DNA from 2 places in the Streptomyces sp. NPDC056061 genome. Region 1 is predicted to be linked to the other one. Evidence: riboswitches for the same ligand, from Rfam matches in the RefSeq annotation. Region 1 holds a riboswitch; the other holds the start of a gene.
What was found. Region 1 has a riboswitch for cyclic di-AMP ahead of ACFC79_RS19905 (M23 family metallopeptidase). Riboswitches for the same ligand answer to the same signal wherever they lie in the genome.
Positions count from the first base shown of each region.

Region 2: another riboswitch for cyclic di-AMP. It lies ahead of ACFC79_RS08030 (M23 family metallopeptidase); the one in region 1 lies ahead of ACFC79_RS19905 (M23 family metallopeptidase).

Region 1 is NZ_JBHJWQ010000013.1:114,982-119,285, reverse strand. It holds gene ACFC79_RS19915 (GNAT family N-acetyltransferase) at 1-589, opposite strand, end outside; gene ACFC79_RS19910 (HPr family phosphocarrier protein) at 762-1,043, shown strand; gene ACFC79_RS19905 (M23 family metallopeptidase) at 1,348-2,151, opposite strand; cyclic di-AMP (ydaO/yuaA leader) riboswitch at 2,164-2,331, opposite strand; gene ACFC79_RS19900 (M16 family metallopeptidase) at 2,844-4,226, opposite strand; gene ACFC79_RS19895 (M16 family metallopeptidase) at 4,253-4,304, opposite strand, start outside.
Region 2 is NZ_JBHJWQ010000003.1:438,012-442,315, forward strand. It holds tRNA gene ACFC79_RS08020 (tRNA-Met) at 188-261, shown strand; gene ACFC79_RS08025 (PP2C family protein-serine/threonine phosphatase) at 471-1,640, shown strand; cyclic di-AMP (ydaO/yuaA leader) riboswitch at 1,933-2,085, shown strand; gene ACFC79_RS08030 (M23 family metallopeptidase) at 2,097-3,344, shown strand; gene ACFC79_RS08035 (aldo/keto reductase) at 3,864-4,304, shown strand, end outside.

The DNA.
Region 1 (4,304 bases):
GGACGGCGAGGGATTCGGCGGTCGGTTCGAGGTCCAGCGTGAGGTGGACGGAACCGTCCTCGAAACTGCGCTGCTGGGTGTAGCCGGCGTCCCGGAACACCTTGATCATCTTGGTGTTGGCGGGCAGCACCTCCGCGGCAAAACGGCGGATGCCGCGTTCGCGGGCCACGGCGGCGATGTGTTCGAGGAGCGCCGAGGCGACCCCCCGGCCCTGATGCGCGTCCTGCACGAGGAAGGCGACCTCGGCCTCGTCCGCGGGAGCGGAGGCCGGCCTGCCGCGCCCGTCGATCCGGTCGTAGCGGACGGTCGCGATGAACTCGCCGCCGACGGTGACCGCGAGCCCCACCCGGTCGACGTAATCGTGATGGGTGAAGCGGTGCACATCCCGGTCGGACAGGCGCGGATAGGGGGCGAAGAAACGGTAATACTTCGATTCGTCGGAGACCTGTTCGTAGAAACTGACCAGTCGTCCGGCGTCGTCCGTGGTGATGGGCCTGATCCGGGCGGTCCCACCGTCACGGAGGACCACGTCCGCCTCCCAGTGGTCGGGGTAGGCATGGTGCGGACTGTGCTCCGGCGCGGGCTGCATGGGCCCAGAGTACGACCCGGCCACCGGTCGCGTGCGCCCTGGGGCCGGGGCAGTCTGGGGGGATCGAACAGCGCTGCCGCACTGGTCGCGGGCCTGTCGCGGGTCGGCCGGAACACCGCGCACCGCGTGCGAGAATGGTCTAGACAACCGTTGATTCATGAAGGGCAGAACCATGGCTGAGCGCCGCGTCAACGTCGGTTGGGCCGAGGGCCTGCACGCCCGCCCCGCTTCCATATTCGTCCGTGCCGCCACGGCGTCCGGCGTCCCGGTGACGATTTCCAGGGCCGACGGCAACCCGGTGAACGCCGCTTCCATGCTCGCGGTGCTCGGCCTCGGTGCGCAGGGCGGCGAGGAAATCGTGCTCGCGTCCGAGGCGGACGACGCCGAGGCCGCGCTGGACCGCCTGGCCAAGCTGGTCGCCGAGGGGCTCGACGAGCTCCCGGAGACCGTCTGAACCGACTTCCCGCGCGCAGGAGCCGCGATGCCGCCGGACGGGGCATCGCGGCTCCTGCGCTTTCCGGACCCCGGCTCCTGCGCGTTCCGGACCGGCCGCGGCGTTCCGGACCGATCGCGGGCGGAGCAGCGGCGACGGACTCCTCGGCCCCCGGCGGGGGCCTCTCCGCCGGCTCGGGCGATGGGCCGGCCCGGGGGAAGGAGAACGGGAAGGGGACCTCGGCACGCCGAAGACCCCGGCGTGCGGATCCTTTCGGGACGCGCCTGCCGGGGCCTTCTGGAACGGTGTCGTACGTGGGGTCCGCTCAGATGTTGACGCCGTGGGCACGCAGGTACGCGACGGGGTTCATGTCGGAGCCGTAGGAGGGAGCGGTCCGGGCCTCGAAGTGGAGGTGGGGGCCGGTGGAGTTGCCGGTCGATCCGGAGAGCCCGATCCGCTGGCCCGCGCCCACGCTCTGGCCGACGGAGACTCCGATCGAGGAGAGGTGGCCGTACTGCGTGTACGTACCGTCCGTCATCCGGAGCACGATGTTGTTGCCGTACGCGCCGCCCCAGCCGGCCTCGACGACCGTTCCCGCGCCGACCGCGACGACCGTGCTGCCGGAAGCGGCGTGGAAGTCGATGCCCGAATGGCTGCCCGACGACCAGAGCGAACCGCTGGACTTGTAGCCGGTCGTGACGTAGGAACCGGCGACCGGGAGCTGGAAGGAGCCCAGGCGGGCCCGTTCGGCGGAGCGGGCGGCGCGCGCCCTCTCGGCACGTGCCTCGGCTGCGCGCTTCGCTTCCGCCTCGGCCTTCGCCCTGATCGCGGCCCGCTTCTCGGCCTCGGCCTTCAGCCGGGCCTCTGCCTTCGCCTCGGCGTCGGCGTGGCGCTGCTGCGCGTCGGCCTGGGCATCGATCCGGTCGGCGAGAACGCTCCGGACGGTGATGACCTGATTCAGGCCGGTCTCGTCGGTGTCGGGGGCGCCCGCGTCCGCGGCGAGGGCCGGGGAGGCGGCGCCGCCGATGACGCCGGTGGTGGCCAGGGTCGCGATGCCCGCGATCCGCGCACCGTTGCGCGTGAGCCGGCTCGGGGCACGGTGCTTCCCGGTGGCACGGGTGAACGCCATGAAGTGGCTGGTCCTTTCCTTCCTTCTCGCCTACCGGGTTAGCTGACGGGTTCGGAGCAGGAAGGTCTCCTACGGGCGCCATGGCCTCATCGAGGCCCGGGCATCCGATTCACCCCAGGGACTGTGTGGGTCCCCGGCTCCCCAGGCTCACGCCCTACGGGGACTCGGCGATGGCTGCCCGGTGCGTCCCGGTCGCGACACACGAGTGACGAACAGCCCGGTCGACGCTAAGGGGCGGAACTTTCGTTCTCCAAACGGACCGGCCGATTTGTAGCGCATGCCACAGGGCGGACAGGCAACCTCCGGGGCGGAGCGGGCCGAGGGGAAGGCCCCGGCGAGACATCTCTCACAGGGGCCCTCCTCCCGGCCCGGGATTCGTGCGCCCCGGCGGACTTCGTCGGACTCGCGTCCGGGCGAGCGCGCCCGGTGACCGCCGCGCCCGGACGGCCGTGCCCCGGATGACCGACGTATCCGGGTGGCCGCCGTGTCGTCCGGGTGGCCGCGTGTCCGGCTCGTGCACCCCGGTTCCCGGACGCCGCCGCCGGCCCCGGGCGGCTCGGTGCCCGGGACCGGCATGTCGGACGCCGACGCCGGGCGGGAACGGGCCGGCCACCGGCCCGGTGCCCGAGCCGCCCGGTCCGATTCCGGCACGGAGCGCTCCTCCGGCACCGGTGACAACGACGGTACGGACGTCAGCCGGCGACCACGGACACCTCACCGATGCCCAGGGCCCGCACCGGTTCCTCGATCCGGGACGCGTCGCCGACCAGAACCGTCACCAGCCGGTCCTCGGGAAAGGCGTTGACCACCGCGGCGGTCGCCTCGACCGTGCCGGTCTCCGCGAGCCGGGCGTACAGATGCGCCTGGAAGTCGTCCGGGAGGTGCTGCTCGACCTGATCGGCGAGGGTACCGGCGACGGAGGCCGCCGTCTCGAACTTCAGCGGTGCGACACCGACGAGGTTCTGCACCGCCGTCTCGCGCTCCTCGTCGGTCAGCCCTTCGGCCGCCAGGGTCCGAAGAACCGTCCACAGGTCCTCCAGCGCCGGTCCGGTCGACTCGGTGTCCACCGAACCGCTGATGGCGAGCATCGCGGCGCCGGTCGCCCCCGTTGCCGAACCCGGGGCCGACGACCGCAGTACCTGGGCGAAGGCCCGCACACCGTAGGTGTAGCCCTTCTCCTCCCGCAGCACCCGGTCCAGTCGGGAGGTGAGCGTGCCACCCAGGCAGTACGTGCCGAGCACCTGGGCCGGCCACACGCTGTCGTGCCGGTCGGCTCCGATCCGGCCGATCAGAAGCTGCGTCTGCACCGCGCCCGGACGGTCGACGATGACCACGCGTCCGGTGTCGTCGGCCGTGATCGGCGGGGCGGGGCGCGGCTCCGCGGTGTCGCCGGACCAGTCGCCGAGGGTGTCGGCGAGCACGGCCTCCAGATCGATGCCGGTGAGATCGCCGACGACCACGGCGGTCGCCGCGGACGGCCGGACGTGGGCGTCGAAGAACGTCCGCACCGCCGCCGCGTCGATCCGCTCCACCGTCTCCTCGGTGCCCTGGCGCGGTCGCGACATCCGCGACGTGGCCGGGAAGAGCTCCTTGGAGAGCTGCTTGGCGGCGCGCCGGGCCGGGTTGGCCTGCTCGTGCGGGATCTCGTCGAGCCGGTTGCGCACCAGCCGCTCGATCTCGCTGTCTGCGAAGGCGGGCGCGCGCAGCGCCTCGGCCACCAGGCCGAGTGCCTTGCCCAGCCGGGACACCGGAACCTCCAGGGAGACCCGGACGCCGGGGTGGTCGGCGTGCGCGTCGAGCGTGGCGCCGCAGCGCTCCAGCTCGGCGGCGAACTCCTCGGCGGTGCGCTTGTCGGTGCCCTCGGACAGGGCCCGGGACATGATCGTGGCCACGCCGTCGAGGCCCTCGGGCTCGGCGTCCAGCGGTGCGTCGAGGAAGAGCTCGACCGCCACCACCTGCTGGCCGGGGCGGTGACAGCGCAGCACGGTGAGGCCGTTGGGCAGCGCACCGCGTTCCGGCGCGGGGAAGGCCCACGGGCGGGCGACGCCGGGGGCGGGCTGCGGGTGGTACTGCATCGAAACTCCAGTCGCGGCAGCGTCGGTCACTTGTCCGCCCCTTCGTGCGCGTCGGTGTCGTCGGCGTCGGTCCCATCG
Region 2 (4,304 bases), on a different contig from region 1:
GTGTCTCGGTCCAGGGCTTGTTCAGGGCTTCGTCCAGGGCTTGTTCAGGGCTTGTTCAGGGCTTCGGTACGTCGGCGACGCCGTTTCGTGTGCGCCTTCGTTCCGTGCCCGTGCCATGCCGCGTACACGGCCCGGACGCCGAGTGGTCATGAGTGCCTCGAACATGCCGTAGAGTTGTGTTCACCGACGCGGGGTGGAGCAGCTCGGTAGCTCGCTGGGCTCATAACCCAGAGGTCGCAGGTTCAAATCCTGTCCCCGCTACTGAAAACCTGGGCCCGGCACGCATACAGCGTGCCGGGCCCAGGTCGTTCCCGCGTGCGATGCCGGATGCGCCGGGGGTGAGGTGTGAGCTGCGTCATGCGGGTACCCCCATTGGGTGACGAGGATTCGCCGCACGGCTCCGCTCCGGCGAGTCTGGGGGTGGGGCGCGGTACCGTCCGCAGCCGTGCGTACCGGGCAGGAGACCACAGGTGTGGAAGCGGCTGAAGCTGCGCGGCAGACCTGCCGGAGAAGGGGCCGGGGGTGCCGGTACCCGGCAGTTCGTGCGCATGCTGCCGATGCTGATGATCATCGGCGGACTGGTGTTCGACCTTCTGACGCCGCCGACCTTCACCGCCATCCCGCTGTTCGTCGCGGCGCCGCTCATCGCCGCTCCGTTCTTCTCGCTGGCCAGCACCGTCCGCATCGGCGTCGCCTCGATGCTGGCCGTCATCGCGCTGCGGCTGTCCAGCAACACGTTGCCCGAGATCGTGCCGCTGATCGAACTGCTCACGCTGGCCACCGTCTCGGTCCTGGCGGTGGTGATCAACGGGGTCGTGCGGCGGAGCAACGAACAATTGGCGTCCGCGCGGGTCATCGCGGAGAGGGCGATGCAAGCCGTGCTGCCGAAGCCGTCCGACCGGATCGGCGGGCTGCATGTGGCGGCCCGGTACGAGGCGGCCCAGGCGGACGAGTTCGTCGGCGGCGACCTGTTCGCCGTGATGGACACCCCGTACGGGGTGCGGTTGGTGGTCGGGGACGTGCGGGGGAAGGGCCTCGACGCCGTGGAGACGGTGGCGGTGGTCATCGGGGCGTTCCGGGAGGCGGCCGAGCAGGAGCGTTCGCTGGAGAGCGTGGCGCGGCGGCTGGAGCGGGCGCTGGCGCGGGAGGGGGAGATGCGGAGGGGGCTCGACGCCGTCGAGGGTTTCACCACCGCGGTTCTTGCCGAGATCCCGTCGGGGGCGTCCCGGGTCCGGATCGTGAACCGGGGGCACCCGGAACCGATCCTGCTGCATCCCGACGGGGGGCTGGACGTTCTGGTGCCGTCGGTGCCCGCGCTGCCGCTCGGCATGGACCTGGGCGCATGGCCCGACCGGGCGGACGAATGGGATCTGCCGCCGGGGACGACCCTCCTCCTCTACACGGACGGTCTCTCCGAGGCGCGGAACGCCGAGGGGGTCTTCTACGATCCGGCGGCCCGGTTGCGCGGGCGGATCTTCCCTGGTCCCGAGGAACTGCTGTCCGCGCTCTCCGATGACGTGCGCCTGCACACGGGGGGCGAGTCGACCGACGACATGGCGCTGCTCGCGGTCGTGCGCCCTGCGGAGGGGCAGCCGGACCGCCGCAGGACCGTTCGGATCGTGGGGCCGGACTCCGCGTGACGGACGGTTGGGGATTCGGGGCTTCGAGGTTTCGGGGATTCGGAGTCCCGGGGCTTCGGGGGTGCCACGGTGCGTAATGGAAAGACGCCTCTCCGCATAACATTTGACACAACATCAGTTTCTGGGGTGTGACTGAGGGGCGATCAACTCGTTCTGTTCCGTCCCTTTGTGTCCTGTAAAGTCCAGGCCGAAGACGTGAACGATCAGTGGGAACGGCTTGGAATCGGGCCCGGGTGTCTATTAACGTTCGATAACGCAGCGCGGTCGTCCCAGCCGTCGTCAGTGGCGGCACCGTGCGCGAGCGCCGAATTCCGAAAGGGAACCGGGGAACCACCACCTTGGGGTGAATCGGACATCTGCGCCTTGTGAGAGGCGGAGAAGTTCGTAGGAGACCTTCCTGCTCCGAACCCGTCAGCTAACCCGGTAGGCGAGAAGGAAGGAAAGGAGTGCGCCCCCGTGGCGTCCAACAAGCCTGCCCCCACCCGGCTCGACTCAGCATTCGGACCCGGTAACGCCACCGATTTCGCCCCGGGTTACGGCTCCGGCCAGGGTTACGGGTCCGGTTACGCCCCCGACTCCGGCTACGGCACCGAGTACGGAACCATCGGGATGGGAACGGCGTTCGGCCCCGATGCCGGCATGGGCAACGACGGCGAAGGGGGCGAGGCATTCGCCGCAGGACGCTCCGGCAGTGAGTTCCACGCCGACCTCGACCGCGGCCCCGAGCGCGCCCGGGACGAGTGGAACCCCACCGAGGAATCCGTTCGCCCCGTACGCGGCAAGCACCGCGTCGCCAAGCAGCGCAACGGACTCGCCCGCAGCTCCACGGTGCTCGGTGTCGGCGTCATCGCGGCCGTCGGCGCGGGCGGCATGGCCACCGCGCAGAGCAAGCCGCCGGTCTCCATCTCGCTTCCCGACTCCATCTCGGACAACCTGCCCGATGCCAAGTCCCTTCCCGGTGTGGGCGCCCTCTTCTCGGGTGAATCCAAGGACGACAAGGCCCGGGACACCACCGCCGATTCGCCCCTGACCACGGCGGGCATCACCTCCGCCGAGGCCGAGCAGGGCACGACGGACGCGGGCGAGGCGCTTCGCGCCCGTATCCTCCAGCAGGCCGAGCAGCAGCAGGACGCCGCCGACGCCGAGGCCAGGGCGGCGCAGGAGAAGGCCGCCGCCGAGAAGGCCGCCGCGGAGGCCAAGAAGAAGCAGGACGCCGCCGAGGCCAAGGCCGCCGCCGAGAAGAAGAAGGCGGAGGAGGAGGCCAAGAAGAAGGCCGAGGCCCTGCGCCTCGCCAAGCTCGCCGCCAGTTACGCCATCCCGGTCAGCTCCTACACCATCACCTCGACGTACGGGCAGGCCGGCCCGATGTGGTCCTCGGGCCACCACACCGGCCTCGACTTCGCGGCGCAGACGGGCACGCCGATCAAGGCCGTGCACGGCGGCACCATCAAGTCGGCGGGCTGGGCCGGTGCGTACGGCTACCGCACGGTGCTGGAGCTGGAGGACGGTACGGAGCTGTGGTTCTGCCACCAGTCCTCGATCGGTGTCGGTGTCGGCCAGAAGGTCGCCACCGGTGAGACCATCGGCCGGGTCGGTGCGACCGGAAACGTGACGGGAGCTCACCTCCACCTGGAGGTCCACACCCCCGGCGGCACGGGCGTCGACCCGATGTCCTGGTTCCAGAGCAAGGGCCTCAACCCCTGAGCCGCCCTTCGACCGTCCGCGCGACCACCCTTTGACCGCCTCCTGGCCCGAGATATTCGCCGCACTGAGGCCCCAGCGGTCTTCGTGGCACTGAGGCCCCAGCGGTCTTCGCGGCACCGAGGCTCCAGCGGTCTTCGCGCTCCTCGCGCGGGCCGCGCCGGTGCGCCGCTGCGCCGACGATGAGACCCCGGCAGCCCTGACGCTCACCCCCCGACGTCCGGGCTGCCGGCCCGTTCTCCGGCCCACGGCTCGCCGACCCCGGTCCGTTGGCCAGGATCCGCCGCCAGGGTGCGTCGGCCGCTGCTCGCCGACCGCGGTCCGCCGATCCGGCTCGCTGTCCCCGGCTCGCGGCTCAGGGCCCTTCGGGTCCGGGGCCGCCGCCTGAGCGTGCCGCTCCGAACGACGGTGGGTGCCGAGGCAGGTGATCGAGGGTCACGTCGGACGGAAATGGGCGAACAGGTGACGGCCGAACAGCCGACGTCCGGAATACCGCCACGGACGGAATTCGTTGGTCCGCACATGACTTCTCTCCGTAAGTTGGGCTCTTCCGACCTTCAGGTCTTCCCGCTCGCGCTCGGTGGCAATGTCTTCGGATGGACGGCCGACGAGGCCCAGTCGTTCGCCGTGCTGGACGCCTACGCGGCAGCGGGCGGCAACTTCATCGACACCGCCGACGCCTACTCGGCCTGGGTACCGGGCAACGAGGGCGGCGAGTCGGAAACCGTCATCGGCAAGTGGCTCGCGACACGGTCCAACCGGTCCGACATCATCGTCGCCACCAAGGTCGGTTCCCACCCGTCGTACAAGGGGCTCTCGGCAGCGACCATCAAGGCGGGGGCCGACGAGTCGCTGCGCAGGCTCGGCACGGACCGCATCGACCTCTACTACACCCACTTCGACGACGAGACCGTTCCGGTCGAGGAGATCATCACCACCCTCGACGGGCTGGTGAAGGCGGGC